One region of the Exiguobacterium sp. MMG028 genome, then DNA from elsewhere that is predicted to be linked to it. Evidence: riboswitches for the same ligand, from Rfam matches in the RefSeq annotation. Region 1 holds a riboswitch; each other region holds the start of a gene.
What was found. A riboswitch is a leader RNA that binds a small molecule or an ion and turns the genes downstream of it on or off. The one in region 1 is predicted to bind S-adenosylmethionine.

Region 1 (8,004 bases):
GAAACCGAAAGTCGCCATCCGTCGCTTCCGCTTCACGTATCCGTGGAATGCTATTACGGCATACTTAGAGATTGTCATCCCGGCAGCTGTCTATCTCGCCCTAGGTGGGGAGACCGGTCTCGACTTTTATTCGCAAGATTCGCTCGTGCCGCTTGCTGGATTGTTCCTTGCCATCTTCTTAAACACGGTGTTCCAAAAATATCAGGTGAGATGGTGGTTCCGCGTCGACATCGCATTGAGCGATTTTATGAAGATCGCCTTCTACACGTACGTCGTCAGTTTGATTTTCATCTTAGCGGCAGCGTTTTTCCGAGAGACGAACTTACTCGTCGTCAGTAGCATCGCCGCTGCGTTAACATTCTTCATTAAACGTCTCCTCATTCAAAAAGAGCGACAAGATGCATTTAAATCCTTGATTGAGCAATACGATGAAGCGAAAGAGGCCGTTTCCTTATCACAGAGCGAGGCGCAAGCCATCGAAGTGTTTTTAAGTCAATGCGAACAGCTGAATCATTATGATGAAGGGTATGTCGAGTTTAAATTGTTTGAACGCACCCTCTACTTTGATTTGAAGACGCGACAACCCATCGATCGCCCTATCGTCTTCACCTTGCTTGAGATGAGTCAGCCAATCGAGCAAGTCCTCGATTATGAGATGCGCTTTGAATGGGATACTTCTCTTTCCGATGCTTTCCATGACGATTACCACAGCTTCGTTTCTATTCGTTCGGAGGAAATTGAAGAGATTCGTACATGGATTGTCATGACAGGAGAACCTGTATACGGTTATCCGAAGATTATTCAGCACGAGATCATCAAATTGTTAAAATCGTTCAACCGGACCATTAGCCGTTGTCACGAACGGGACCGCCTCTATACCGAGAGTCGGACGGACAGTTTAACGCTTCTCGCCAATGCACGTGCATTTTATGAATATGGCATTCAACAAATATCCGATATGTCGATGTATCCCATCTCGGTTGCCATGCTCGATATTGATTTTTTCAAAAAGATTAACGATACGTACGGTCATCAGGTCGGGGACCATGTGTTACAAGAGTTCGGACGACGAATCCGTCAGGTGCTTCGTCCCGATGACTTTGCTGCACGTTATGGCGGCGAAGAATTTATTTTATTGCTCAATCATTGTGACATGAACCAAGCAATCGAAATCACAGAGCGGATTCGCCATCAAATCGAAGCGAAACCGTTTCTTGTCGACCACCATGAAATTTCTGTCACCGCGTCCATTGGTGTCGACACAATCGAAGCGTTCGGAAACAAGCGTCTCGACGACACGATTCGAAACGCGGACCGTGCCCTGTATGTTGGTGGAAAATATGCAGGACGTAACCGTGTGGCGCACTTCAACAATTTAACGACGTAAACTCCCCTTTCTCACATCGAATTGGGGAGTTTTTAGGTTGACAACTAGATTTGAAACAGGTACGTTAGGGAACGTGTTTGATAATAGGATAGCTTAACTTTTTATCGAGAGAGACGGAGGGACTGGCCCTATGAAGTCTCGGCAGCGGGGAACCTGTGCCAAATCCAGCGGGCGTATTGCTCGAAAGATGAAAAGGGTATTTCACACGAAGGACCTTTTCTCAAGAAAAAGGTCCTTTTTATTTTTTAGTGAGGTGATTATTTTGGAACAACCAACAGCAAACAAGTGGGCACTTCTGCCGTTACTCGTCTTCTTGCTCTTTTTCATCGGGGCGGGTGTCTACTATGGGGACTTTTATAAGTTTCCAGTCCTTGTCGCAGCCATGATCGCATTGATGGTTGCAGCGTTCATGACAAAAGGAAGCGCCACACAAACCGTGGAACGCATCGCACAAGGTGCCGGAAATCCGGGAATCATCATTATGATTTTTATTTTCTTACTGGCCGGTGCCTTTTCAACTGTAGCTGAATCAATCGGTGCCATCGACGCGACGGTTAACGCGGCGTTGACGCTCTTACCCCCATCGCTTCTCTTAAGTGGACTATTCGTCATTGCCGCTTTCATTTCAATGGCAATGGGCACATCGACCGGGACGATTGCGGCACTTGCGCCGATTGCCCTCGGTATCCATGAAGAGAGTGGTGTGAACGTCGCGATCGCTGCCGCGGCAGTTGTCGGCGGAGCCATGTTCGGAGACAATCTCTCATTCATCTCGGACACGACCATCGCTGCCGTAAGGACACAACGGACGAACATGCGTGATAAGTTCCGGACGAACTTCTGGATCGTGCTACCAGCTGCCATCATCACGACGATTTTACTCGCGGTCTTGTCAAACGGTGAATCGACGGTCGATGTCGCCGCATTCGAATGGTACAAACTGATTCCGTATCTCGCGGTCATCGGACTGGCGTTAACAGGACTGAACGTCATTCTCGTCCTGTTAGGCGGGATCACGCTAACCGGAATCATCGGTCTTCTCGACGGAAGCTTATCCGTCACAGCATTTGTGACCGCTATCGCCGATGGTATGGTCGGTATGGCCGAAATCTCGTTCTTGACGTTACTCATGGGCGGCCTCGTCGGACTCATTTCGCACAACGGTGGACTCACGTATTTGCGTGATGCGCTGACGTCACGGATTCAAAAACGTGCCGGTGCCGAGTGGAGTATCGCTGGTCTCGTCAGTGCGACGAACGTGGCGACGGCGAACAATACGATTTCCATTCTCGTAGCCGGACCACTCGCCGCGAACATTGCGGACGAATATGACATCGAACGGAAAAAATCAGCGAGTGTGCTCGATATCTTCTCATGTGGTGTACAAGGGATTCTCCCATACGGAGCGCAACTTCTCATCGCCGCAGAGTTGACGAAGACCGCTTCGCCGGACCTCGTCCCGTTCATGTTTTATCCGTTCCTCCTCTTTATTTGTGGAGGGATTGCCATCGCATTCAATTTCCCGCGTTTTAAAAAGCAGTCTTAAGCGAAAACACCCCTTTATTCAAAGGGGTGTTTGTCGTTTAGTGACCATCTCTTGTTTCAATTGCTCGTTGCGTTTCTTGAAAGCGCGTCGTTTGAGCACTTCTTCTAGTCCTCGACTGATGGCCCACAACGCGACCAAAAGCAGACCGAGCATCGATAAACGAAACGGGCTTTGGATAAATTCTTCCCATTGATCCCCGATGACCGAGAAAATGACGACGACGAGTAGTTTTCCGAATCCCGCCGCCAAAATGAACGTACGGAGCGGCATCTGAATGAGCGCCAGCAAATAGGTGATCAAACTGACCGGGATGAACGGGAGTGAATACAAGAACCCGAGTGAAATCGGACTCATATGATTGATTCGTTCTAACCAATAGACAGCCGCTTTATGTTTTTCGAGCCAACGCGTCATCGGTTTACGAAACACATATCGGACCGCCGCGAAGACGACAATCGTTCCGAGTAAGTTCCCGATCCATGATAAAAGGACCCCTAACAAAAAACCATATGTTGCCGCATTCGCTGAAATGATTAAAACGAGTGGCAAAAACGGAAAGATCGCTTCTAAAAATGGAGCACCGAGTCCGGCCCAAGGACCGCCAGGCAAACTTTGAAGCCATTCGATTAATTGGATGATGTACTGTTGGAGAGAAGTGAGCATAGTCGTTCCACCTTCAACTTTCGTTACTACTACTCTATTACCCGAATTCGATTTGCAAGACGCATCTCCCTGCATTCGTCAAAAAAAATTAAAAACCATTTGCGAAAATTCGTCGTGATATTTATCATATAATAATGGACTTGTGGTTGCAGGCAAGTCTATTCGTCGAACGACACAACCCAACGTTCGTTTTCCTGCAAAAAACTGAACACAGGGGAGCAACACAACATGGAAACAAAACCAATGCGGGTCTTGCTGTACTATAAGTACGTCAACATCGAAGACCCAGAAACACTCACGCAAGAACATTTGAAGTATTGTAAAGACCTCGGCATCAAAGGACGCATCTTGATTTCCTCCGAAGGAATCAACGGGACGTGCTCTGGTACTTGGGAACAAACTGAGCAATACATGAACGACTTGAAGGCAAACCCACTCTTCAGCGATATCGAGTTCAAAATCGATGAAGTCGAAGAGCATGCGTTCAAGAAAATTTTTGTCCGTCACAAGAAAGAGCTCGTGACGTGGCGCTTTGATGGTGAGTTTGATGTACCGAAACAACACGGTGCATACCTCGAACCAGCAGAGTGGAAAGAGATGATGAATCGTGATGATGTCGTCATCCTCGACGTTCGTAACAACTACGAGTACGAACTTGGTCACTTTAAAAACGCGATCAAAATCGATGTAGAGGCTTCACGTTACATGCCAGAATGGCTCGAAGAGAACAAGGACCTCTACGAAGGGAAAACACTTCTCACTTACTGTACTGGTGGCGTCCGTTGCGAGAAATTTACAGCATATATGCGTGACCAAGGTCACGACAACATCTTCCACTTAAAAGGTGGCGTCGCAATGTATGGAAAAGACGAAGCGACGAAAGGTGAAAACTGGGATGGTGAGCTTTACGTCTTTGACGAGCGTATCAACGTTCCTGTTAACTCTGTTAACCCGACTGTTGTTTCACACTGTATGCACTGTGGAACCGAGACGGTTCGTTACGTTAATTGTGCAAACCCGGAGTGCAATGCACAGCATTTCTGTTGTGAAGAGTGTGAACCGAAACAAATGCGTTCATGCTCGAAAGAGTGTCAAGAACACCCACGCAACCGTTATATCATCGACAACATTGCAGAGAAACTTCAGGAAACTGAAGGAGTAGTCGGGTAACAAAAATCGACCAAAAGGTGTCATGGACAAGCCGTCCGTGATACCTTTTTTTGACGAAATCTTAACGTCTAGCCAGCGCCTCTTTCGGGTATAGTGAAGTTACTATGTCAGACAGGAAGTGAATGCATGTTTAACGAACCTTTACTCGCTGCGATTCTTGCTTGGTTTATCGCCCAAGCGGCCAAACTCGTTACCGAACTTATTAAAACAAGGGATTTTGAAATTGAAATCATGTTCGCTTCAGGCGGCATGCCAAGCTCACACTCGTCCACGGTCGTCGCGCTCGCAACGGCAATCGGACGGATGGAAGGCATCGACTCGAGTATGTTTGCCCTCGCTGTCGTCTTCGCCACCATCGTCATGTACGATGCGACCGGCGTCCGTCAAGCAGTCGGTTTTCAGGCCCGACTATTGAACGATTATTTCAAAGGGATTAAACACGAGACTCCACTTTTGAATGAACTCGTCGGGCACACGCCGTTCCAAGTCATCGTCGGGGCGCTTCTCGGTCTCGTCGTCGGATTGTTTTTCCCGATGTAATCCACTAAAGGTATGTCATTTCTCACACTCTCGATTCTTTTTGTGAAGTTTCACAAAGAAGAAGTTATACTCAGAGAGAGGAGGAATCGACATGCCTTTTTTGCAGAAATCTTATGAGTCTCTCGATACACTCGCCGAAGCAATCGGTCAAGCGATTCGAGCACCCATCACGATTGAAAATCGCCACCACCAGTTGCTGGCGTACAGCACCCATCCCGATTCGACCGACCCGGCCAGGATTGCCACGATCATCGGTCGTCGTGTTCCAGAGGCCGTTATTGAAGATTTATGGGAAAGTGGGATTTTACGAGAAGTCATCGACCAAGATGAGCCTGTCGTCATTCCGGCACGGCTCGCTGTCGGGCTCGGCGAACGTGCGGCCATCGTGATCAAGCAACATGACGAAGTACTCGGTTATATTTGGAGCTTGGCTCGAACGAACCCGTTCACCACTCAAGAATTAGCCATCTTGCAGGAAGGAGCGACCATTGCCAAGAAGTTGCTCATGACCATCGCGATGCACGAACGACGCATTAGCGCGGAACTTGAACGTTTCTTGTTAGATGTCCTCGCTTCCCCGACGCTCTCTGATGCCAATCGCGAACGATTGAACGAACTCGCGCCTATCGCCGTCGCCAGTCGATTGACGATTATTGAATGCGCTCAACCGATCACCCCACAACTCGCTGAACGTCTGCATTATGTGCTCGCGACCCAAGAAGCGATCGAAGTGGTCTTACATGCCATCGATGGGCAGCAATTACTCGTCTGGCATTACATGAAATCCGAACTTTCCGATGAAGAAGTGGAATTGCTCGCTTGGGCGGAACGATTCGAACAGTTGCTTCAAGACAAGTTCACTGAATCTGAGCCACGACTCGGAATCAGTCGGCGTTTTTTCGAAAGTGACATGCTGTACGCCGCAGCGGAAGAGGCACGACGTGTCACAACACTTCGTCGTAAGTTCCCTCTTGAGCTCGCGACTTCTCGCGCCTTCGAACAGATCGGGATTTATCAACTCGTCCCTGAACTGGCACGTCGCATCGGACTTCGACTGGAAACCCATCCGACCGTCGAACGGTTGCAACAATATGATTCATCCCATCAGACCGAACTCGTGAAGACACTCGAATGGTATTTTTATTTCGATGGGAACGTAAAGCGGGTCGCCGCCCACCTTCATATCCATCCGAATACCGTCTTGTATCGGATTCGACGCATCGAAGAGTTGACGAATATCACGCAAGTTTCCTTACCAGAACGGTCCATGATTTATTTGGCGATTAAAGCCGGTCAATATCGATTAGAAGACTAGACGCTCGCTTTGTGTTTTTTCACAAAGTGAGCGTCTTCGTTTTTAGAATCTATGATAAAGACAGCGTTTTCGAATGGGTCTATACTAGGGGTGTGAACAATTTGTGTCAACGGAATGAAAGGGGAATGTTCCATGAAAATCGGGGTATTAAAAGAGATTAAAAACAATGAAAATCGGGTGGCTTTGACACCGATGGGTGCATTTATGTTAACGGAACTCGGTCATGATGTCTTCGTCGAAACGAATGCTGGTTTCGGCAGTGGTTTCACGAATATGGAATATATCGATGCCGGTGCAACAATCGTTGAAACGGCGAAAGAAGTATGGGAAGGCGTCGAGCTTGCGCTCAAAGTAAAAGAGCCTCAACCGTCTGAATATCAATACTTCCGTCCTGATCTAACGCTCTTCACATATTTACACTTAGCGGCAGAGCCAGAATTAACGAAAGCACTCGTCGATTCAGGCATCACTGCCATCGCGTATGAGACGGTAGAAGTCGACCGGACGTTACCGCTTCTCACACCGATGAGTGAAGTCGCAGGTCGGATGGCTGCTCAAATCGGGGCACAGATTCTCGAAAAACCGCACGGTGGAAAAGGAATCTTGATGTCAGGTCTCCCAGGCGTACCTCGTGCGAACGTCACGGTCATCGGAGGCGGTGTCGTCGGAACGAATGCAGCGCGTATCGCCATTGGTCTCGGTGCGAGTGTTACCTTGATGGACATCAGCCCGGCTCGTCTTCGTCAAATCGACGACTTGTTCGGAAACACAATCAACACGTTAATCTCGAACAAATACAACATCGCCAAACAAGTAGCTGAGAGTGATCTCGTCATCGGTGCCGTTTTGATTCCTGGGGCAAAAGCACCGAAACTTGTCACTGAAGAAATGGTACAACGCATGTCACCAGGATCGGTCATCGTTGACGTCGCCATTGACCAAGGTGGAATTTGTGAGACAATCGATCATATCACAACGCATGATGCGCCAACGTATGAACGTTACGGTGTGCAACATTACGCCGTCGCCAACATGCCAGGTGCCGTGCCACGCACATCGACAATGGGGCTTACGAACGCAACGATGCCATACATTATCGAATGTGCACAAAAAGGCGTATTCCCAGCACTCCTCGGAAACGATGCCCTTCTCAAAGGCTTAAACGTCATCAATGGAACGGTCACATACGAAGCGGTCGCTCGTGATTTAGAGTATCCGTTCGTCCCTGCCTATGAGGCAGTTGCAAAACAAACACAAGCGTAATCAAAAGACGACGAGATGCCCGTTCTCGTCGTCTTTTTCGTACAAAAAAGAAGGGACTGAACATAATCGCTCAGCCCCTTCTTCTCATTATGCGTTTTCGACAGCGATATCTTCCCCGAT
Region 2 (8,004 bases), on a different contig from region 1:
CAATCCTCCGATTTGACGAGTGGCATGCCAATCAAATAAAGGAGAGATATACGTCAAACTTCCAAGCGGCACATCGTACTCTTGCAAGAGTCGGTTCGTGAAAAGTGCCCCTAGACTGAATGCCACGACATGGATTGGTAGTTTGTATTCCCCTGCCTCACGCAACGCTCGCTTGATGAGCTGTTTATGGTCATCTGCCGTCAATCCGACCGATTGGTCACGGACGACAATTACTTCGTACTCGTCTTGGAGTCGGCGAATAAAGTTCTCACTAATCCGTGACGTGAACTGTAGCGGGTACACGATGACGATGACCCCTTTTCGTGCTTCTTCATATGTCATGCTGCCGTCACCTCATTTATAGACTATGTGTATTGTATCAAAAAAACATCAGCCGCAACTGATGTTTGAAGAAAATCCGTCTGGAGGCTTAGCTCGGATGATATCGTAAATGAATGAGTTCCATCGGTTGGTCGTATACCTCTTCTTGGATCCGATTCACTTCTTTAAACGATTGATGCAAAAGGAAGGCAATCGCTTGGTCATTTGAATTTTCAACGTACACTTCCATCGGTTGTTCTTTTTTCGATTGGAGATAGTTTAAAAAGGCTGCCCCATACCCGTTCCGGTGATAATCAGGATGAAGATAAAGACGAAGCATCTCCCACATGTCACCGCGATCGATGGCATGACAAAATCCGATGACATCTTCTTCGAACTCGCCGACGATAAAGTATTGCTCTCGTGCTTCTTCACTCGAACTGATCGCTCGCACAATCTCTTCTTGTCGATAAGCGCGCTCCATCGCTTTCAAACGATTCAAATCATCCTCTGAAATCGTCGCAAGTGCAATCGTTCGAATTAATGCTGCATCTTCTGGAACTGCTTCCCTCATGTTCATGACAGCTTCCCCCTTTTGGCCAATCTATTTGTATCATTCCCTATCGTCACGTTTTTATCCTGCCATTCGTTTCTTTTTCGTGACGATTCATAAGAAAACGTTATGTCCGCAATCGACTAGGGTATAACACTATCAATGCCAATCACATGAAGGAGTGGAACAACATGGAACCAAAATTAGAGCATGACCCGAAAGTCGAACAAACAGAGAATCCAAATCGTCAATTCGACCAAATGGATGCAGGGGGTCCAAAAATCAGCGTTGTGACCGGGATGTTACTCGGTGCCCTCGTCGGTGGTCTCCTCGCCTTACTTAGCTCCTCGAATCGGGAGCAGACGAAACAATCGCTTACGAATGCAAAATCTTCGGTCGGAGGCATCGTGAACGAAGTCAAACAAGATCCAGCCGGGAAAGCATCTCAAGTCATTGAACAAGTAAAGACCGCTTCCGGCAAGATTCAGGAAGTCTCAACAGACGTCCAAAACGTATATGAAAAAGTGGTCGGAGAAGTCGATACGGTCAAAGAAGACGTCAATAAAATCGTCGAGACGGCTCAAGAAGCCAAATCAGATTTACAAGACATCGGTGAAAAAGTCGTCGAAGCGAAGGATACCGCGCTTGGACAAGAAAACACTTCAACTGATTCGTCATCGAATGACAATAAACAGACACCTCCAACGACTTGAACCTAAAAAAACGACCTTTCCGCGGAAAGGTCGTTTTTGTTGATTACGCGAAACGCTTCGCGCCTTCTTCAAGAACTGCTGCTTTATCTGTTTGCTCCCATGGGAGTTCGATATCTGTACGACCGAAGTGACCGTAAGCTGCTGTTTGCTTGTAGATTGGACGGCGAAGGTCAAGCATCTTGATGATGCCTGCTGGACGGAGGTCGAAGTTCTCACGAACGAGTTCAACGAGCTCTGTTTCGCTCAATTTACCAGTGCCGAACGTATCGACAGCGATTGATACTGGATGTGCTACCCCAATCGCGTAAGCGAGTTGAACTTCTGCTTTATCCGCAAGCCCTGCTGCAACGATGTTTTTCGCTACATAACGAGCTGCGTATGCTGCTGAACGGTCAACTTTTGTAGGATCTTTACCAGAGAATGCGCCACCGCCGTGACGTGCGTATCCACCGTACGTATCGACGATGATTTTACGTCCTGTAAGACCTGCATCTCCTTGTGGTCCACCGATTACGAAGCGACCAGTCGGGTTGATGAAGTATTTTGTTTCAGCATCGATGAGTTCAGCCGGGATGACTGCTTCGATGACATACTTTTTCAAGTCTTCTTGAATTTGCTCGAGCGTGATCTCTTCTGCGTGTTGTGTCGAGATAACGATTGTATCGATGCGAACAGGGTTGTTGTCCTCATCGTACTCAACCGTTACTTGAGTCTTACCATCCGGACGGAGGTATTCAAGCGTACCGTTCTTACGAACTTCAGCAAGACGACGTGACAATTTGTGAGCCAACGAGATCGGGAGCGGCATGAGTTCAGGTGTCTCGTTTGTCGCGTATCCGAACATGAGACCTTGGTCCCCAGCACCGATTGCATCGAGTTCCTCTTCAGTCATCTGACCTTCACGTGCTTCGAGAGCTTGGTCAACACCTTGCGCGATGTCTACTGATTGCTCGTCAATCGACGTCAAGACTGCACATGTTTCTGCATCGAAACCATATTTCGCACGTGTGTATCCGATTTCACGAATTGTTTCACGGACAACTTTCGGGATATCCACGTAAGTTGACGTTGTGATTTCACCAGCTACGAGTACAAGACCCGTTGTGACAGACGTTTCTGCCGCAACACGGGCATTCGGGTCTTCCGCTAAAATGGCATCCAAAATCGAGTCAGAGATCTGATCACAAATTTTATCTGGATGTCCTTCAGTAACCGACTCTGAAGTAAAAAGTCGACGGTTCAATTTTGACATTCAAAAAACCTCCTATAATAAGGGTGATATGTGGACGGTACTCGTTCCCCTTACGCGTTGCTTTGGGACGGTAATGAAAAAAACCTCCCCCGATGACATACATGGGGAAAGGTTGAATCGTTCTTCCTTACCCTCTTATCGTTCGAAGCTAATGGCTTCGCTTCAGGATAGCACCTTTTCCGCACAAGACTTCATGTCGGACGGTTGCTGGGCTTCGTAGGGCCTTGTTCCCTCCACCGCTCAGAATAAGAGTATCCGTTACGAAAACCATCATATAAATGACGCTCGATTATGTCAAGGGAATCGGACGAATTCGTTAAAGTTTTCACTGACTTGCAAAACATTTCTGTTTGTGAATCGTCAAACATTTTTTTAATTCGTTTCTGTTTTTTAACACCTTGTGATAAGAGAATGTGATAAACTGTCTTTGTAAGAAAGCGCTTACTTAGAGAGAAGAAACGCTTGTATTTAATTAGTGTGTCACATATAATTAAAAATGTCATACTGATTAATCGTAATCGCGGAAGTATGCGGATTTCATCCACATCTATTTAGGGGAAAGGTGGGATTCAGGATGGCGACAACGCTCCTGAAAATCGAAGAATTAATTAATGGTGCCGACATGAAACGGAACTTGACGGTTCCAGAACTGGTGGAAGAAGCCATCCAAAATGGTGAAGGTGTACTGACAAAAGACGGGGCTTTATCTGTCAGCACGGGTGCTTTTACCGGACGGTCACCGAAAGACAAATTCGTCGTACAAGATGAAGTCAGCAACAACCTTGTCGATTGGGGAAAAGTGAACCAACCGATCGCGGAAGAGAAGTTTTCAGCACTTCTCGACAAAGTACTCAACCATTTAGAAAAGAAAGACAAACTTTATTACCTCGAAGCGTCTGCTGGTGCCGATGAGCACTATACGTTACCGGTCCGTGCCATCACGGAATATGCATGGCATAGTCTGTTCGCAAAACAGCTATTTTTACGTGAATGGCCAACGAAAGGTGCGTTCGATCCGTTCACTGTGATCTATGCACCGAGTTATAAAGCAGATCCTGCAGTGGATGGCACCAACTCAGAGACGTTCATTCTCGTTTCATTCGCCAAGCGCACAATTCTGATCGGGGGAACAGAATACGGTGGCGAAATTAAAAAATCAATCTTCTCCGTCATGAACTTCTTGTTACCTGAGCAAAACGTCTTATCGATGCACTGTTCGGCAAACGTCAACGATGCAAACGAAACGGCACTCTTCTTCGGATTGTCGGGAACTGGGAAGACGACTCTTTCAGCTGACCCACAGCGCCACTTAATCGGAGACGATGAGCATGGATGGTCACCGGATGGGGTTTTCAACATTGAAGGCGGTTGCTACGCGAAGACGATCAACCTGTCGCGTGAGAACGAACCACAAATCTATGATGCAATCCGTTTCGGTTCATTGATTGAAAACGTCGTATTGAATGAAGATCGTACGCCGGACTACAAGAACATCTCCTTGACTGAAAATACGCGTGCGGCATATCCAATCGAATTCATCGACAACGCGATGCTCCCATCACGTGCCGGTCATCCAAATACGATCGTCTTCTTGACGGCCGATGCGTATGGTGTCTTGCCACCGATCAGCAAACTGACGAAAGAACAGGCGATGTATCACTTCTTGTCTGGTTATACGTCTAAGCTTGCTGGTACAGAGCGTGGTGTCACAGAACCACAAGCAACGTTCTCGACTTGCTTCGGTTCACCGTTCCTTCCGCTCGCCCCTGAGCGTTATGCGGATATGCTCGGTAAATTGATTGAAGAACACGATGTGGATGTCTACCTCGTCAACACGGGATGGACAGGTGGAGCATACGGCGAAGGTTCACGTATGAAACTCGCCTATACGCGTGCGATGGTCAATGCCGCCGTCAACGGCCAGCTCAGTGATGTGGAGACGATGAAACATGACATTTTCAATGTCGAGATTCCTGTAGCCATCGATGGTGTACCGAGCGACGTGCTCAATCCGCGAGATACGTGGAGCGATCCAGCTCGTTATGATGTAGAGGCAAAAGCACTCGCCATGAAATTTAAAGAAAACTTCAATCGCTTCACGAAAGCAAGTGAGTCCGTCATCGCAGCCGGACCACTCGTCATCTAACGTAAAAACACTGACTCGATTTTTAACGAGTCAGTGTTTTTTCTTGTCGCAACATCCAGTCCATGGCTTGTTCGGTCGTCTCCCATTTATCCCAAAACGGAAGCTGGTGACCAAACGGAAGCACCCAAAACTCTGCTTGCTCTCCTATTTTCTCTGCAACAGCTGTCGCATGACGTAAGCGAACCTGTTCATCGTCCGTACCATGGATGAGAAGCGTCGGGGCATCCCATTCCTTATAAAGTGGAGAACGATCGACATACGCAGATTCTGCGGATTCGGGGTCCCCACCCGTCATCCGACGTAACATCTTCCGCATCGAACGCTGTTCTTCATACGTCCACTCGAGGTTTGTCACGCCAGCCCATGATGTAACCGTCGTGACCGGTCGTTCAGAAGCGAGGGAGAGGGCCATCATGCCTCCTCTTGAAAAGCCGAGAACGTGGACCGGTCGCCCGCTCATGTGGACACGATCGAATAGCGAGAGCACATCCTCTAAGTCTTCTCCACCGAAGTCCTCTTTTCCAGTCCCGCCGTGATTGCCACGATAGACCGGGGCGACGACGTGAAAGCCCCGCGATGCAAATTGCATGAGACGTGGTAAACGGACATCGCCGATTCGGGCCGTTCCTCCTCGTAAGTACATCAACACTTGGCCGTTTGAACGTTTCGGCTCAATCGAATACGCCACGACCTCTTCCCCATCTGTCGTCGTGTACCATCCTCGCGTTACCCGGTAACCCGCATAAGGTGGCAACACATCGATTCGGTCAAACCAGTTTTTGATCATAGAGAACCCTCATCGTTTCCGGTAGGACACGGTCTTTCATCATGAAGCTGTAGCGTGGATTGCGCAATAAGTTATCCGGCAAGGCATCGATCAGGACAGCCCCATCTGTCTCGTCAATGGCAGGATGATCCTCGAATCGCTCAATCTCCGCATAATAAATGTTTTTGATGACCGTATCACCTCTACCTAACACACGGTACTGTCCCAAATAGCGCAACGTTTTGACGACTCCACCGGTCTCTTCGTACACTTCCCGGATAGCGGCATCGTCCTCGTGTTCTCCTGGCTCGACTTTCCCTCCTGGAAACTCGAGTCCGCGCTGTTTATGCTTCGTCAATACCCACTTGTCTTCATATCGGGCGACGACCCAGACGTGGAGCGGCGTGTCTGAGAACGGATAATGGGTGAAGCTTAACTCGACTTGATTATGATAGTAATCCTTGAATGTCTTCATAGTCCATCCCTTTCTTTCCCCTGTCTACTCTCACTTTACCTTGTCTTCACCCAGTTTCAAACAAAAAAATCGGTCCGACGCGCGGACCGATTCGTTTTCTTATTGATTCAAACGTTTTTCGAGCTCTGCTTTTTGTTCTTCATACCCTGGTTTACCGAGTAACGCGAACATGTTCGCTTTGTAAGCTTCGACGCCTGGCTGGTTGAACGGGTTTACTCCGAGGATGTATCCGCTCATCGCACATGCTTTTTCGAAGAAGTAGAACAAGTAGCCGAGGTGATACGGTGTCATCTCTGGCAATTCGACGACCAAGTTCGGTACATCGCCGTCAGTGTGTGCGAGAAGTGTTCCTTCTGTCGCTTTGTCGTTCACGAACTGAATCGTTTCGCCTGCGAGGAAGTTCAAACCGTCCAAATCTTGAGCGTCTTCTGGGACGTTCATCGAGTGACGGACTTCTTTCACACGAATGACCGTCTCGAACAAGTCACGACGACCTTCTTGGATGTATTGCCCCATCGAGTGGAGATCCGTCGAGAAGTCGACAGCCGCTGGGAAGATCCCTTTGTTGTCTTTTCCTTCTGACTCACCGTAAAGTTGTTTCCACCATTCTGACACGTAGTGAAGAGCTGGCTCATAGTTAACGAGCATCTCAATCGATTTGCCTTTCGCGTAAAGGGCGTTACGTACGACTGCATACTGATACGCTTCGTTTTCAGCCAATTCTGGTGAGCTGTAAGCGTTTTGCGCGTCACGTGCACCTTCCATCAATGCATCGATATCAATTCCTGCAGCGGCAATCGGAAGAAGTCCGACTGGTGTGAGGACAGAGAAACGTCCACCGACATCATCTGGAATCACGAACGTCTCGTATCCTTCTGCGTCCGCAAGTGTCTTGAGTGCACCACGGGCACGGTCTGTCGTTGCATAGATCCGCTCACGCGCTCCATCTTGACCGTACTTGTCTTCCATGAACTGCTTGAGGACACGGAATGCAATCGCAGGTTCTGTCGTCGTTCCTGATTTCGAGATGACGTTGATTGAGACCTCTTTGCCTTCAAGCACTTGAAGCAACTCTCTCATATACGTTGAAGAGATATTGTGGCCCGCATAGAATACTTGTGGTGCCTTGCGCTCTTCTTTTGACAATACGTTGAAGAACGAATGTTGAAGCATTTCGATCGCTGCACGGGCACCGAGGTAAGATCCTCCGATTCCGACGACGACGAGAACGTCTGAATTCTCGCGAATTCGTTCCGCCGCAGCTTTGATTCGTGCGAACTCATCTTGATCGTATTCGGTCGGAAGATCGACCCACCCAAGAAAATCACTTCCGGCACCGCTCCGCTCGTGAATCACCGAGTGAAGGGTTTTTACCGTTTCTTGCATTTGGTCGATTTCGTGCTTCCCTACGAATGAGAGCGCGTTTGAATAATCGAAACGTACAGTTGACATGTCATTTCCTCCTTTAAATCGCTCGTAAAAGAGCCATACATGACCCATCATAAACGGAAACGCTAGATTCGTTCAATCATTATTGCAAAATAGGCAATAAATTGCCTTATTTGCTGAGTTCGAGGATATGCGCGACATCTTCACGTTCGAGTGTACGGAAACGACCGAATGCGCCACGTTTCATCGCAGAATCGAGAATCGCATCGAATGTCGACTCATCGATATCGTAGTCACGGAGTGAGTTTGGTGCGCCGAGCTGGTCGAAGAATGCACGAATCGCTTCGATTGTACGTTTCCCAGTCTCCAAGTCGTTTTCACCTGGTTCC
Region 3 (8,004 bases), on a different contig from region 1:
CCGCTCGCACGCGAGAAGATGCTCCTTTCAAACATGAAGAAAATCAACTTGATGGTCGCAGGTACAGCGGTTCAGAAGTATCAACAAGACCTTCAAAACGAACAAGAAATCTTGGCGAAGATCGCAGACATGATCAGTGCCATCTACGCGCTTGAAGCAGCCATCGCTCGTACAGAAAAAGCGATCGCACGCACAGGCGAAGAGAAGAACACGCTCAAAGTCCGCTATACAGAAATCTTTGCGGAACAAGTGTTCAAACAAGTCGAACTCATGGCGAAAGAAGTATTGTATGCAGCGGCATCTGGTGACGAGCAGCGCATGCTTCTCTCGGCAATGAAGAAGTTCAGCCGCTATCAGCCGATCAATGTGATCGGGACGAAGCGTGAAGTCGCTGCGAGCCTCATCAAAGCGAACAAGTTTATCGTGTAATTCAATCGACAGAAAGGGTGGACCGGACGCGGTCGACCCTTTCTTTTTTTGACCTCTGCCACGTACAATAGAAACGAGGGGGAGAGACGATGAAAACACGTGATAAATTGCTTAAACGAATGGAACAAATCGGGGAATCGGTTGCCGCACACGAAGGAACGCTGATGCTGCTGGCATTAGGGTCGATCGGACAAGAGACGGAGCGGTTGGATGATTATTCGGACCTCGATTTCTTTTTGATTGTCGAGGACGGGCAGAAGGCACGCTTTATCGACCGACTCGACTGGCTCGAGGTCGAGCCGCTTCACTATCAGTTCCAAAACACGAAAGATGGGCACAAGATCATGTATCACGACGGCATCTACGGTGAGTTCGCCGTCTTTGAAGTACATGAACTCGCGACGATCGCCTATACACCAGGACGGGTCGTCTGGCGACGGGACGAAGCACTCGACGTGTTCGCGTCACCACGTCTCGAGATCGCGCGTGAAGCGACGGCTTACTATTATGAAGAAGCGTTGACGAACCTATATGTCGGCTTGCTTCGGGAACGTCGGGGCGAGATGCTCGCCGGGTTCGAACTCGTCCAAGTCGCGGCCGTCCAAAACGTCTTGAAGGCGCTCGGTGGACAAGGAGACCCGTTCAACCCGACACGTCGGGTTGAGTCGAGACATCCACAAATGATTTCTTTCTTGATGGGCGGGGTATTAGGATATGGCAAGTCGGGCGTCGCGGCGGCGGTCATCTTACGTTTTATCGAAGAGCGATATGAGGTCAACCCAACGATGAAGCGAGAGATCGAACGGTTGCTTGAGACGTGAATTAATTTCTCTGAATATGCTACATTGATGAGAGAGGTGATGAACAGATGGTGACACTATACGGCTATCCACCATGCAGTACGTGTAAAAAAGCAGAAAAATGGTTGAAAGAGCAAGGGGTCGAGTATACATACGTTCATATCGTCGAATCGACACCGACGAAAGAAGAACTCGCCGAGCTGTGGAAACAATCGGACTTACCGCTTAAGAAGTTCTTCAATACGAGCGGGCAAGTCTATCGGAACGAAGGCATCAAAGACAAGCTACCAAATCTATCAGAAGACGAACAACTCGAGCTATTATCAAGCAATGGTATGCTTTTGAAGCGTCCAATCGTCACAAATGGTGAAAAAACGACGGTCGGATTTTCAGAAAAGTCCTTTACGGACGTTTGGGGCTAAGTGCTATAATACAGATGTGAGTCTAATTTATTTGAGGGGGAAGTTAGGATGAGCAAAGTACCAGCAAATTTACGTTATTCAAAAGAACATGAGTGGGTAGAAGTGAACGGAACAAAAGCCCGCATCGGCATCACGGATTTCGCACAAAGCGAACTAGGGGATATCGTGTTTGTGGAACTCCCGGAAGTTGACGGTACGATTTTGCTCGACGAGCCATTCGGTTCAGTCGAATCAGTCAAGACGGTCTCTGAGTTGTATGCGCCAGTATCTGGACGCATCACAGCAGTAAACGAGGACCTTGCAGATTCTCCAGAACTCGTCAACGAGTCACCGTTTGAAAATGCATGGATGGTCGAAGTTGAGTTGACGGAAGAGTCAGATCTCGACAAGCTTATGTCTGCAGAAGAATATGAAGCGATGATTCAAGGATAAGTAAAACCGGCCTCTCCTGATTGGAGAAGCCGGTTTTTTTGTTTACTCGAAATCGAGTCGGTAGTGGTCCGATTTGACGAGCGTCGCCCGTTCGAACACACGATAGAAGAAAATTCCGAGTCCGACTGGAATGAGCCCGAACAAGACGATCACAAGAAGCACGTTGAACAAGGCGAATCCGCCCGGCATGAGATGTAGCGCGTTTACCGGTCCGATGAGTCCAGATACGCCAAACCCTGCGCTGATTGGAGTTCCCTCGATTCTTAATATACCAGCGAGCGCACCGAGGATGGCCGCATTCGCCAAAATCGGAAGCATCATAATTGGGCGTCGGACGAAGTTTGCCATTTGAATCTTCGGTGACCCGAGGAAGTGGGCGATCGATGTCCCGGTCGCGTTCGCCTGCCAACCCGCGATGGCGAGACCGAATCCAGCGGCGACGACGCCGAGGTTTGCCGCACCGGCCGCAACGCCTGATAGGCTAATCGCGGTCGCGATTCCGACAGTCGAAATTGGCGAGACGATGATGAGCGAGAACGCCATCGCGATCAGGATGCCCATGAGAACCGGTTGAAGATCCGTCATCGTCATGATGAGGTATCCGATGTATGTCGTGATCTGTGAGATATACGTCAATAAGAAGGCACCGATGCCGCCTGCGACGACAATGACTGTCATCGGCATGACGATGACGGTATACGTCTTCAAATGTGGGGCGAGCTTCATGACGAGAATCGTAGCGATCGCAGCGGTCACACCGGCTGTGATCACGTCACCGATTCCGGCCATCACAAACGCACCTTCATTAATTCGAACGGCGCCACTGCCGACATAGGTTGCGATGGCGATCGTTCCAGCCTCTAAAATCGATCGTCCGAACTGCATCGCGACGGCAAGACCGATAATGGCCGGGAGGAGGCGCATTGCAATCGTCGTCGCATCCAATATGAATTGAAGAGACGGAAAATAAGGGAGTATAGCTTTCGTGAGTTCACCGAGCAGCGCGCTCGGGATGAGGGCGATCAGAATCGCCATACTGAGACCGTTTAAGACGTTCATCGTAAATTGCTTTGTCGTACCTGTTGCCTGTTCCGTCATCATTCATTCACCTGTCCTTCTTCTTTGCTGTTATGTACAAAAGCGATAAAGTTAGAACCCATATTATTCCTATCCGACAGAAGAGTCAAGAGAATCATTGAAAAATTCTGAAATTTCACGAGAGCACGATTTTTGAACGGGACTCGAACGACCATTATAATGACAAGAGAGGTGAGAAAAATGATTACAGACGGATTCTTATATATATACGCCCCAATGTGTGGTACATGCGCTGTCGCGGAGAAAATGTTGACGGTTGTCGAGGCGGTCGACCCTGAAATTCAGATTGAAAAGCGCGATGCGAACTATATCCCAAAAGAACTTGAAGCTTATCAGGTGATGAGCGTCCCAGCGTTGTTAAAGCTTGAAAATGGCGAGGTTCGGGATCGCCTTTATGCCTTTCAAAACGTTCAACACGTCCTCTCTTTCGTGAAGTGAGAGAGGAACATTAGAATAATCTGAAAATTTTAAATAATCAGTTGACACAGAAAGTTCACGAATGGTATATTCATTACAACATCTTACTTGAACACAAAATAGGACGCGATATTCCCGACATCAAGACGTTTTGATGAAGCCGATGCTACCTTTATACGAATACACGTCAGTCTTCCCTTCGATTGTCCCCCAAAAAAATCAAGCGAAGAAAGACGTTCCGTATAATCGCACGGTCCAAGTCAAGATCGAGTGATGATTGGTGAATCTCCCCCATATAAGGATGTAAATCTTGAACGGGCAAAAGATTTTCATCTATGGGCTGTCCTTCCGTGACTCAAGGTGCTACGTTCTGTGTCGTCCTCGGACGGCACCTTTTTTTGATTTTTTTGAAAAAATGATTTGACAGCAGAAAAAGCTGTCGCTATGATAAAGCTAATCGAATACACAACACTCTTATCAAGAGAGGCTGAGGGACTGGCCCTATGACGCCCAGCAACCGCGGAGCAATCCGAAATGGTGCTAATTCCAGCAAGGTGAGAAACCTTGACAGATGAGAGCAATCGTTGTCCGTACGATAAAGTGCGCACGTTTGCTCAAACGTGCGCGCTTTTTTTGTTGTCAGGAGGGAAAGGAATTGATTCAATTACGAAACGTCGCCAAATGGTTCGATACGAAGAATGGTCGTGTCCAGGCGGTGGATGATGTGTCACTAACGATTGATCGCGGTGAAATTTTTGGAATAATCGGATATTCGGGGGCGGGGAAGTCGACGCTCATCCGATTGCTCAACCGCCTCGAATCACCGTCTAGCGGTGAAATCGAGGTTGCCGGGAGTGAGCTCACGAAGCTCAGCCCGAAAGAATTACGAGGGGTTCGCAAGAACGTCTCGATGGTCTTCCAGCACTTTAACCTTCTGTGGTCGCGCACGGTCGCAGAAAACATCAGCTTCCCACTCGAATTGATCGGGGTTCCGGCAAGTGAGCGGAAACGTCGGGTTCAGGAACTCGTCGAGCTCGTCGGACTATCAGGTCGCGAAGACAGCTATCCGTCACAATTATCCGGCGGTCAAAAACAGCGAGTCGGGATTGCCCGCGCGCTCGCTACAAATCCAGAGGTGCTCCTCTGTGACGAAGCGACAAGCGCGCTCGACCCGAAGACGACGGATTCGATTCTTGAACTGCTCGTCAGCATCAATAAGAAGCTCGGATTGACAATCGTCCTCATCACGCATGAGATGCACGTCATCCAAAAGATTTGTCATCGCGTCGCCGTGATGGAGGCAGGGAAAGTTGTCGAGACGGGTCAAGTCTCTGACGTGTTCCAACATCCGGAGCAGCCGATCACGAAAGAATTCGTGAAACAAATTGGGGCGGTCGACGATCTGTCGCTCACGTTCGAACATTTGAAAGCACGCTATCCGAGTGGGCAAATCGTCAAATTGAAATTCTTGAACGAAACGGCAGAACAACCGATTTTGTCTGACGTCCTTAAGACGCATGACATCGGATTCAACATCATCGGCGGGAACGTGACCCAGTCACAAGTCGGTGCGCTCGGCACGCTATTCATCCAATTGATTGGGGAAGCACGGGAAATCGAACGCGCCATCGCCTCGATTCGTTCGCAATCCGTAGAAGTGGAGGTGGAAAGCGATGTTTCCTAACGTAGACTGGGAAGTAATGCTTTTTGAAACGTGGAATACACTTTACATGACGTTGGTAGCAGGTGTCGCCACATTCATATTCGGACTGATGCTTGGCATGGTTCTCTATGTAACGAATGAACCATTGATGTTAAAAAATCGGTTCATCTACACAATTGTCGGGGCGTTCGTGAATATCTTCCGATCGATTCCGTTCATCATCTTAATCATTTTACTCATTCCGTTTACGCGTGCAATTGTTGGAACCATTCTCGGTTCAACGGCAGCACTACCGGCATTGATCATCGGCGCAGCCCCTTTCTATGCTCGAATGGTCGAGTTAGGGTTACGTGAGGTCGACCGTGGTGTCATCGAAGCGGCGGAATCGATGGGCGCGACAAAATGGCAAATTATTTATAAAGTCTTGTTCCCTGAAGCGTTACCTTCACTCGTTTCTGGAATTACCGTCACTGTAGTGGCACTCATCGGTTATACGGCCATGGCAGGTGTTGTAGGAAGCGGAGGGCTTGGGACATTAGCTTTCCTTGACGGTTTCCAGCGCTCGCAAAATGATGTGACATTCGTTGCGACTGTTATGATTTTAGTCCTCGTCTTTATCATTCAATTTATTGGTGATACGCTCGTGGCGAAAATTGATAAACGTTCTGCTTAATAAAAAATATATATAAAATGGAGGAATTAAATTATGAAATCTTGGAAAAAAGTACTTGGTGTAACAGCAGCCTCTGCCTTGACGATTTTGGCAGCGTGTGGCGGTGGTGATTCTGAATCGGGTTCAGGAGAATCAAAAACATTGATTGTCGGAGCGTCGAACGTTCCGCACGCTGAGATTTTAGAGCATGTGCAAGAAGAATACGAAGCGAAGGGTTATAAGCTTGAAATCAAAAAATTCCAAGACTATGTCCTTCCGAACAAAACATTGGCGGACGGGGACATCGATGCGAACTACTTCCAACATCAACCGTACCTTGATCTTCAAATGAAAGATAATAAAGATTACAAGTTTGCCTCAGCCGGTGGTGTGCACGTTGAGCCAATCGGAATTTACTCGAAAAAATACAAGTCACTTGATGAACTACCAGACGGTGCGGAAGTCATCATGAGTTCAAACGTCGCGGAACATGGCCGCATGTTGACATTGCTCCAAACAGAGGGCGTCATCACACTTGCTGACGGAAAAACAACAGATGCTACAGTTGATGATATTGTGGACAACCCGAAAAACTTGAAATTCACGATGAATGTCGAGGCTGCTTTCCTTCCACAAGCATTCAATAATGATGAAGGGGATGCGGTATTCATTAACACAAACTATGCGATCGACGCAGGTCTTAGCCCGCTCGACGATGCGATTGCACTTGAAGGCGAAGAATCTCCTTACGTTAACTTGATTGTGACACGTGAAGGCGAAGAAGACGATGAGCGTGTGAAGGCACTTCTTGAAGTGTTGACATCAAAAGAAACGCAAGAATGGATTTTAGAAGAATATCAAGGTGCTGTCATTCCAGTCAGCAACTAATCTGAGAGGACCGGGACTTCCCGGTCTTTTTTTTCGTCTAGTGTTCTTTCATAAAGAGAAGTACACTACATATATGAAAGAAAAGGGGGGATTTGGATGAAGTTCAGACAGATTCATCCACTGACGTGGGGCGTCCTGTTCGGGACGTTTTTTGCACGACTGGCGACGTTTTTTGTCATGCCATTTTTTGCGATCTATCTGGCCACGCTCGGCTTTTCGGCGAGTGTGATTGGAACAATTTTTGCCGTGACGGCACTTTCGGGTCTGTTCATGAGCTTCTTTGGGGGGACACTCTCTGACCGATATGGGCGAAAACAACTCATGTTGATCGGCATCGTGCTCAATGCCGTCACGTTCGCTGGACTTGCGCTCGCGACCGATCTGTTTTGGTTATATATGCTATCGATCTTGATGGGCATGTCGCGGTCTTTCTTAGAACCGGCTTCACGCGCACTCATCAGTGACACGACGCAGGCAGACCAACGGGTCATCGTCTATAACGTCCGTTACTTTATGATCAATATCGCCGCGGCCATCGGGCCACTCTTGGCGGTTGTCTTATCGCTTACCGGTGTAAAGACCGCATTCTTTGTCGTAACGGCAGTGTACATATTGTATGGAATCATCATCTCGATCCTGTTTTATAAGTATCCGTTTGAAGAAGGAGATGGGGTCAAGGCACGGCCACGTTTGACGGAGACGTTTCGCGTCCTACGAGACGACCGGACATTCCGTGCGGTCATCATCGGAATGATCTTTGCAATTATCGGTTACAGTCAATTCAATTCGACACTTCCCCAATTCATCGCATTAAGCGACGGGTTAGAAGACGGTTCGAGATTGTTCGCTTACTTATTAACGACGAATGCCGTCACGGTGCTCATCGTCCAGTATCCAATTATGCGTTTCGGGATTCGTGTCTCTCCGATCAAGTCACTCTTTTTTGGAATCTCGACATTGTCGTTCGGACTCTTGCTCATCGGATTTGCGACGGTGGAGTGGGTGTTATTCGTTGCGATGGCCATCTTCACGGTCGGCGAGGTGTTGATGTTCACGATGACGGACGTATTGACGGATGAACTCGCACCTGAACATTTACGGGGAACTTATTTTGGGGCGATGGGATTGACGTCACTCGGTCAGACAATCGGACCGATTATCGGTGGGGTGTTACTGGATACGTTCGGGCAATCATCGCTTCCG
Region 4 (8,004 bases), on a different contig from region 1:
GACACTCGATTATGGAAAACGCCAAACGAATGCATTGATTGAATGGTGTGAAGCAGCTGTGTTAACCCTCAAAGGAGGAGAAAATGATGGCGCGCAAAATAGCCGTCCCGAATGAAGAAGTGGTTGTATTTGTCATTGGTTTGCGAGTGAATCGTTTGCGATCGATTCGAAAATGGTGGCCGGTCTTTAATGCTATGCCGGCCATGCTGAAAGAACTATATACACAAAAGGAACTTGGCTTTCTGTCACATGACCTGACGATTGGCTGGCGTTCAGTCACGTTGATTCAATATTGGCGGTCAACAGATGAATTACTTGACTATGCCCACGGAAAAACGCATCTTGAAGCATGGAAATCATTCAATCAAAAGGCAAGAGCAACGGATGTCGTTGGTATTTTTCATGAAACATACGCGGTGAGTAATTATGAGACGATGTATGTCAATCTGCCAGATCGTGGTCTCGGTAAAGCGCTTGGTGTGATGGATGTGGGTAAAGGGAGAAATTCGGCAAAAGAGCGATTGGATGAACGGTCTTTACACGAGCCAAAGCAACGGACAGATGCATGACGCACCTGTCCGTTTTTATTATGCCTGCACATTCTCTTTTTCGTAAATCGGCACCCAGCCCTCGGTCGTCACGAAAATACGAACGGCGACGACTTGGCGGTCTTCTTGTAATGTGAAGTAATGACGTGTATTGACCGGAACCGAGATGAGGTCACCCGGATTGAGCTCGATATTGAAGTATCCGCGTTCTGCATCGTCAATCGCAAAGATGCCGTGACCACTGACGATGAAACGAACCTCGTCGTCCGTATGATGATGTTCTTTTTGGAAATTGACGAGCAGTTCGTCTAAGTTCGGTGTCGCATCGGACAAGGAGATGACGTCAGCCGTTTGGTAACCACGTCGCGTCGATACGTCTTGAATCTCGTCTTGGAACGTCGATAAAATGACGGCTTTGTCTTCGTCTGTTAGTTGATAGTTCTCTTGAAGGGAAGCCGGTAATTTCGCGATGTCCCATGCTTCGTAAAGGATGCCTCGTGATTCTAAAAAGTCACGTACCTCTTGTTGATCACTGACACGTTCTTCGGTTTGTTGAAAATAAATCGTTGCCATGTTGAATTCCTCCTTATGAATGGACGCCTAGGGCGCGTAATTTTAATGAATAGCTAAACAAAAATTCATATGCCTCTAAATAACGTTTTGCTGCAGCGGGCGTCTCTCCCCAAACGGTGATCCCGTGATTCCGGATGAGAACGGCTCCGGAATCGCTTGTGACATGTGGGGCAAATGCACGGGCGAGTGTCGGGATATCCGCATGATTCTCGATGATCGGGATTCGGACACTGGCCGTTTCCTCCCAATAGCCGAGTGCCTTGATGATTTCTTGGCCCGTGAACGTGACTTGTCCTTTCGCCGCGTAAAGCTCTGAGATGACGTTATTGTCGACGGTATGCACGTGAAGAGAACAGGTTGCGTTCGTGTTGTGAAAGATTTCGACGTGTAGCAACGTCTCCGCGGAGGGTTTGCCTGACTGTTCTCCAATCAATTGACCGGTCGCATCGACGAGGACGAAATCTTCATTGGTGCGCTTACGTTTATCACGACCACTTGCTGTCACAAGGAACGTCAACGGGTCGTCCGATACGCGGATGGCCAGATTGCCGCTCGTCCCAGGGAACCAGTCCCGTGCGGCAAGCTCGTCTTTAATGTCGGCAAGTTCTACCCATCGTTCTTGTACGGTCATACGTTCACTCCTTTCATGTGAGCTGAAATGTCATAGAATGTCTCGAACGGAACATAGTGGATTCCTTCCGCCTCGCATAGCGAAATCAGTTGACCGCGCGCATACACGACGTCGGCACGTTTGGCGATTTCAAAATCGGTGACAGAGTCCCCAATGACAATCAACGTATCGGCAGGTGAGACGATCTGTCGGGCAATCGTCGGCTTGCAACATCCGCAATCATTCGAACAATGAACATCGCATGAATGAGGCCATGTGACGCGCGCGGTCTCTCCTGAAAAATCAACGTGATTGCAGTAGATGTGTTCCGGTGCGACATGACCTTCTAGAATCGGATGGACGAAAAAGTCCATGCCCCCACTGACGACATCAAATCGAAAACCGTGCGACTTCATCTCTTGCAAAAACGCGATGAACCCTGGTCGAAGTGTGATAGTCGACTGCAGAAAGTCGCGGTATAAAGCTTCCTGATGACTCGGGAGTAAGTTAAACATTTGACCGACGCCTTCTCGAATGGAGAGCGTTTGGTTCAAAACACCATCTTTGAGTTCGACCCATTCAGGTGGGGCGAAGCGTCGCATCAACGCGATGATGTTATCTTCTTCCGTGATGGTCCCGTCGAAGTCACAGATGACGTGCGTACTCATCGCGCACCCCAGGCATCTAACGCGGTCGATAATGCATCAGTCTCGCTCGTCTTACCGATTGCCTGATCGATTGCTTGGCGGAATGCCCTCGCACCGGCAGCCGCACCGTCTGGATGCCCATGAATCCCGCCGCCGGCATTGATGACGACATCCGTTCCGAAGTCACGAATCAAATCCGGGACGAGTCCTGGGTGAATCCCGGCAGAGGGGACCGTCAGAATCGGTTTCGTCCAATGGGATTCCGTCGCATATGTTTGAATCTGTTCTGCTTCGTCTTTCGGTGTCGACAGTGAACCATATGGTGACGGGAAGAGCGTCAAGTCTGCCCCGGCGAGTCGAATCAGTTTCCCGAAGAGTAGGGAATGACGAATCGATCCGGTCAACGCTCCTGCAAAAGCGGGATGTGCCAAAATCGGGACGTGAATCTCAGGGTCTTTGGCGAGCTCTCTTAATGCGTCGAGCCCGTACGTATACACGTTGAACAACAGTGCGGTCGCGCCTGCCTCAATCAAACGTTTTGCCTGGTCGCGTAAGGTGAAAACCGGTCCGCTCAACGTGACGGCGTATAGAACGGAACGACCCGTCAATTCTTTATGCTCTAGAATGATCGATGCTCCAATCCGAGCCCGTTCGAGCGATGGGGTGAGCGGATTGTCATATAAAATCTCATCGTCTTTCACGAGATCGATGCCACCTGTAAACTGGTCACGAAGTTGTGTCGCTAAAAAATCAAGGTCACGCCCGATGACGCCTTTAAAGATGCTCATGGCGAGCGGTCGGTCGTGTACTCGAAGGATGTCGCGGACACCTTCAACGCCGAATGCGGCACCAGGAAAGTCCGATGCGAGCTCGTCCGGGAGCGATAGGTCGACAAGTTGGACGCTCGGGTCGAGCGACAGTTTTCCAAATGTCGTCGTCAGAATGGACGAAAAGTCCGGCGTCACATTATGTAGCGGGTAACGAATCGAGAAACGACTCGTCGTTTCCTGTTGGGAGGTATCGATGACCTCACCTCGGAACGCCTGTAGTTGATGCTGTTCGAGATGGTTCAATTCGGTCCATGTCCCGACGGTCAGCTCATGTGCGATTTTCTCAGCCACGTGCTCGACGTGATCGGTATGTTTGATTTCATAAGTAGCGATGATTCCCATAAGTTCCTCCTTTCAGGTCAAACAAAAAATGACCTCATGCCAAGGCAAGAGGTCATTCGAAAACAATGAACTCTTATCTCTCAGCGATAGCTGCAAGAATTAGCACCGTGCCATTTCTGGTCGGTTGCTGCGACATCATCGGGCTTGTCCCTCCGTCTGCTCTTGATAAGAATAGTTGTGAAGTTGTGAAATTTAATTGAATTTTTACATAGAATCGCTCACTCGTCAATTCCTTTTTTTGAGAAAAAAAGTTTGAAAATAATGTTTCTATATATGCGTGTCAAAAATAGGGAGTCGACCGAAAATAGAGGATTGACAACTAGCGTGCCTAGTCCGTAATATTCGTCTCAACACGTCAAACACAATTACATCATTTACTCTTATCGCGAGTTGGCAGAGGGAATTGGCCCTAAGACGCCGCAGCAACCGACCATTTGGCACGGTGCTACATCCACCAGACATATGTCTGAAAGATGAGAGGAACAACCAATTTGGGTGTGCCTCTTTCTCGCGGAGAAAGGGGCTTTTTTCATGCATAGATTCAAGAAAGGGGAAAATCATCATGGCTTATGAGGCGTTTACAGAACAAAGTGTCGTCGAACACGTTCGACAGTTGGGGTTACTAGAAGAGGGGATTGCAGAATGTGAGGAGATCGGGGATGGGAATTTGAATCTCGTCTTTCGCATTCGTCAAGGAGAAACGTCGTTGATCGTGAAACAGGCGTTGCCGTATGCAAAAGTCGTCGGAGAGAGCTGGCCGCTCACGCTTGACCGTTCGTGGATCGAACAACTGGCACTTCGTGAATTTTCAAAAGTCGTACCACGATTCGTACCAGATGTACTCGGTAGCGACCGTGAACTCGCCTATACGATTTTAGAAGATTTGTCAGCGTTTGAAATCGTCCGGACGGGTTTCCTAAAAGGAGAGAGCTATCCGAATTTAGCGCGTCACGTCGGTACATTCCTTGGGGAAACGTTGTTTGCGACGTCTGACTATGCGAACGGACCGCTCGCCAAGAAACAAATCGAAAAAGAGTATTACAATCCAGAGCTATGCGATATCACAGAAAAACTGATCTTCACTGATCCGTATCGTGATGCAGAATCGAATCAAATCGAAACGGCTCTTCGTTTAGACGTGGAGCAGCTGTGGTCAGACCTCGCCTTGAAAATTGAAGTGACGAAATTGAAGGTCGGGTTCGTGACCAAACATGAAGCGTTGCTACATGGGGATTTACATACAGGAAGCATTTTTGCGACCCGTCAGGAAACGAAAATCATCGATCCTGAGTTTGCGTTTTACGGCCCATTCGGTTTTGACATCGGTCAAATCATTGCCCATTTGGTGTTCTCGACGTATGCACATCCATTGAAGCGGTTCGAACGCTTCACAGAAGTGCTCACTGTCTGGGAGACGTTCGAAAAAACGTTCCGTACCCGCTTCACCCAGGCGGTCGAGCCGTTCAACACAGTAGGATTCGTGGACGAACTGTTGCCATCGATTTTGAGTGATGCGATTGGCTACGCGGGCTGCGAATTGATTCGTCGGACGGTCGGTCTAGCGGGCGTCGCTGACTTGGAAACATTGCCAGACGACCTTCGGATCGAACGGAAACGTCATGCCCTAGAACTTGGCACGCGTCTCATCAAACAGCGTCATCAGATTCAATCCATCGATCAGCTGATCCCGGTCCTATCGGAGGTGCGGGTATGAGTGTGCAAAGTATTCATTTCGATGCCGACACCGAGGTGTTGACGATTTTAGATCAGACGCTGTTGCCGCAAGAAGAGCGCTATATTGAAGTGTTGACGCTCGAACAGGCCGAACAGGCAATCAAGTCGCTTCAAGTTCGGGGAGCGCCGGCCATCGCTTACTTTGGGGCGTTCGTCCTTGCGAAAGAGGCATCACGTCTCCAGGACAATTTATATTTTCACCGCCAATTGGACCAGGTCGGCCAACGGTTGATTGCGACAAGACCAACAGCGGTCAACTTACAGCATATCATCGAATCACTCCTTCGACTGAATGTGGGGGAAGACTTTGAGCAGATCGCAAAAGCCATCAAAGTGCGTGCGATTGAAATCTATGAACAAGACGTGGCCACGTATCGCACGATTGGTGAACATGCGTTGACTGTGTTACCTGCTGGTGGGAACGTGTTGACGATTTGTAACGCCGGTGCCATTGCGACGTCACGATACGGTACCGCGCTTGCTCCGTTCTATGTCGGAAAAGAACGAGGCATCCCGTTTCGTGTATTCGCGTCGGAAACTCGTCCACTGCTTCAAGGGGCACGGTTGACGGTATGGGAGCTCGACCGGGCAGACATCGACGTCACATTAATCACGGACAACATGGCCGCATGGACGATTCAGACGAAACAAATCGATGCCATCATCGTCGGGGCGGACCGTATCACCCGTACAGGTCATACGGCCAACAAGATCGGGACACTCCAACTCGCGATTTTGGCGAAGCATTACGGCATTCCGTTTTATGTGGCAGCCCCGCATTCGACGTTTGATTTGGAAGCAGACGACACGATTCAAATCGAAGAACGGGACGCGCATGAAGTGACTCATATCGGGGGACATCCGACGGCACTCGTCGGCATCACCGTCTTCAATCCGGCGTTTGATGTGACCCCACCAGAACTCATCACCGGTCTGATCACGGAGACAGGTGTGCTCGAACCGACCGAGTCGGTCATTGTACAACACGTAGGAGGAAACGCATATGTCTAAAAAAATCATTTTCTTCCTGTTGACCGTCATCCTGGCTCTTGTCGGATGCACGAACGAACAGGCGCAACCGAAAACGACCGCGACAACAAATAAAACGGAGACAAAAACAGTCAGCGTATCGAATGAGACCCTTCCAAAAAACCTAGAAGTCGCCCTCGTCATGCAGATGTCGATTGGGACGTTCTCTTCCCAATATATCGAAGGGGTGACCGAGCAAGTCGAAGCGTTCGGTGGCAACGTGAAAGTGTATAACGCCGATAATGATTTATCGAAGATGGCGAGTTATGTCGATACGGCGACAACACAAGGGGTCGATGTGATCTTAATTGACCACGGGCGTGCCGATGCCTTGAAAGAGCCCGTTCAACGGGCGCTCGACAAGGGCATCAAAGTCGTCGCATTCGATAACGATTTAACGAATGAAGGGGTGACAGTCATCGACCAAGATGATTATTCCCTCGCTTGGCGTTCACTCAAAGCTCTCGCAGAAGACTTGGACGGGGAAGGGAACATCGTCACAATCTGGGTCGGCGGATTCACGCCGATGGAACGTCGTCATACGATTTATGACGCGTTCTTGAAACGATACCCGGGTATCCAAGAAGTCGCGAAATTTGGTTCGGCGACGAACAATACAGCGCTCGATACGCAAAGTCAGATGGAGGCAATTTTGAAGAAGTATCCGGAAGGCGAAATCGATGCGGTGTTTGCGATGTGGGATGAGTTCGCAAAAGGGGCGAGCCGTGCAATCAAGCAGGCAGGACGTGATGAGATTGCGGTCTACGGGATTGACTTGAGTGACGAAGACCTACAACTCATGCAAGAGGACGGGAGTCCGTGGGGTGTGACGGCCGCGACGGATCCAGCCGAAATTGGTCGCATTCAAGTCCGTTACGCTTATCAAAAAGTGGTCGGGGAAGAAACCCCTTCGATTCACTCGGTTGATCCATATTTAGTGGACCGTGACGTCTTGCCGGATGAGCCTGTCACGATGAATGACCTCGGACAGTACGTTCCGGGTTGGGGCGAGTCGAATGCGGCATGGTCGGACTGGATGAAGGAGACGGACTGATGATTCGCTTGGAACGAATCACGAAACAGTATGGTGACGTGACGGTGCTCGATCAGCTATCGTTCAGCCTAAAACCGGGAGACATTCATGGACTCCTCGGTCTGAACGGGGCGGGTAAGAGTACGCTGATCAAACTGCTGAACGGAACGGTCGAACCGACGTCCGGTGAACTGTCCATTGATGGGACGACCACACGTCTCACACCGGCGGAAGCGATTCGTCAAGGCATCATCACGGTATCGCAAGAAGTGGATGATGCGCTCTATTTGGACTTGCCTGTATACGAAAATGTTCTCCCATGGCAGACGGTGAAGCGGATTCGCCCACAACTGTTGAAACAGCGGGCAAAAGACGTGCTATCCCGGGTCGGTTTAGACATCGATCCAACGCGTCCGGCCGGTCACTATCCGCTCAGCGTAAAGCAACGTCTTCTCATCGCCCGGGCACTCGAGAGTGATGCCAAGTATTTATTACTCGATGAGCCGACCGCTGCCTTGTCGGAAACGGATGCCGCTGCCTTGCTTGAATTATTACAAACGCTGGCGGCAGAAGGGGTGGGCATCGTGTTGGTCACGCACCGGTCAGATGAACTGACGCGCGTCACGTCAACATCTACCTTTCTTCGAGACGGACGTGT

Region 2: linked by a shared signal. The riboswitch ahead of metK (methionine adenosyltransferase) and the one ahead of PJK55_RS11980 (Na+/H+ antiporter NhaC family protein) in region 1 are both predicted to bind S-adenosylmethionine.
Region 3: linked by a shared signal. The riboswitch ahead of PJK55_RS00185 (methionine ABC transporter ATP-binding protein) and the one ahead of PJK55_RS11980 (Na+/H+ antiporter NhaC family protein) in region 1 are both predicted to bind S-adenosylmethionine.
Region 4: linked by a shared signal. The riboswitch ahead of PJK55_RS09830 (2,3-diketo-5-methylthiopentyl-1-phosphate enolase) and the one ahead of PJK55_RS11980 (Na+/H+ antiporter NhaC family protein) in region 1 are both predicted to bind S-adenosylmethionine.

Annotation. Positions count from the first base shown of each region.
Region 1 is NZ_JAQJIN010000003.1:259,318-267,321, reverse strand. It holds gene PJK55_RS11985 (GGDEF domain-containing protein) at 1-1,387, shown strand, start outside; SAM riboswitch class I at 1,486-1,581, shown strand; gene PJK55_RS11980 (Na+/H+ antiporter NhaC family protein) at 1,575-2,933, shown strand; gene PJK55_RS11975 (TVP38/TMEM64 family protein) at 2,952-3,596, opposite strand; gene trhO (oxygen-dependent tRNA uridine(34) hydroxylase TrhO) at 3,825-4,766, shown strand; gene PJK55_RS11965 (divergent PAP2 family protein) at 4,893-5,306, shown strand; gene PJK55_RS11960 (PucR family transcriptional regulator) at 5,398-6,621, shown strand; gene ald (alanine dehydrogenase) at 6,754-7,884, shown strand; gene murB (UDP-N-acetylmuramate dehydrogenase) at 7,972-8,004, opposite strand, start outside.
Region 2 is NZ_JAQJIN010000001.1:147,565-155,568, reverse strand. It holds gene PJK55_RS00905 (alpha/beta hydrolase) at 1-342, opposite strand, end outside; gene PJK55_RS00900 (GNAT family N-acetyltransferase) at 431-901, opposite strand; gene PJK55_RS00895 (hypothetical protein) at 1,066-1,587, shown strand; gene metK (methionine adenosyltransferase) at 1,631-2,839, opposite strand; SAM riboswitch class I at 2,972-3,091, opposite strand; gene pckA (phosphoenolpyruvate carboxykinase (ATP)) at 3,414-4,985, shown strand; gene PJK55_RS00880 (alpha/beta hydrolase family protein) at 5,008-5,772, opposite strand; gene ytkD (RNA deprotection pyrophosphohydrolase) at 5,753-6,226, opposite strand; gene PJK55_RS00870 (glucose-6-phosphate isomerase) at 6,326-7,678, opposite strand; gene PJK55_RS00865 (iron-containing alcohol dehydrogenase) at 7,785-8,004, opposite strand, start outside.
Region 3 is NZ_JAQJIN010000001.1:36,292-44,295, forward strand. It holds gene PJK55_RS00155 (acyl-CoA dehydrogenase family protein) at 1-429, shown strand, start outside; gene PJK55_RS00160 (hypothetical protein) at 519-1,250, shown strand; gene PJK55_RS00165 (arsenate reductase family protein) at 1,298-1,651, shown strand; gene gcvH (glycine cleavage system protein GcvH) at 1,700-2,083, shown strand; gene PJK55_RS00175 (PTS transporter subunit IIC) at 2,126-3,181, opposite strand; gene PJK55_RS00180 (thioredoxin family protein) at 3,362-3,619, shown strand; SAM riboswitch class I at 4,070-4,176, shown strand; gene PJK55_RS00185 (methionine ABC transporter ATP-binding protein) at 4,254-5,282, shown strand; gene PJK55_RS00190 (methionine ABC transporter permease) at 5,272-5,934, shown strand; gene PJK55_RS00195 (MetQ/NlpA family ABC transporter substrate-binding protein) at 5,968-6,801, shown strand; gene PJK55_RS00200 (MDR family MFS transporter) at 6,898-8,004, shown strand, end outside.
Region 4 is NZ_JAQJIN010000002.1:516,254-524,257, reverse strand. It holds gene PJK55_RS09855 (PadR family transcriptional regulator) at 1-115, shown strand, start outside; gene PJK55_RS09850 (DUF4188 domain-containing protein) at 87-569, shown strand; gene PJK55_RS09845 (cupin domain-containing protein) at 588-1,121, opposite strand; gene PJK55_RS09840 (methylthioribulose 1-phosphate dehydratase) at 1,135-1,752, opposite strand; gene PJK55_RS09835 (2-hydroxy-3-keto-5-methylthiopentenyl-1-phosphate phosphatase) at 1,749-2,399, opposite strand; gene PJK55_RS09830 (2,3-diketo-5-methylthiopentyl-1-phosphate enolase) at 2,396-3,550, opposite strand; SAM riboswitch class I at 3,621-3,722, opposite strand; SAM riboswitch class I at 3,928-4,030, shown strand; gene mtnK (S-methyl-5-thioribose kinase) at 4,113-5,264, shown strand; gene mtnA (S-methyl-5-thioribose-1-phosphate isomerase) at 5,261-6,295, shown strand; gene PJK55_RS09815 (sugar ABC transporter substrate-binding protein) at 6,288-7,367, shown strand; gene PJK55_RS09810 (sugar ABC transporter ATP-binding protein) at 7,367-8,004, shown strand, end outside.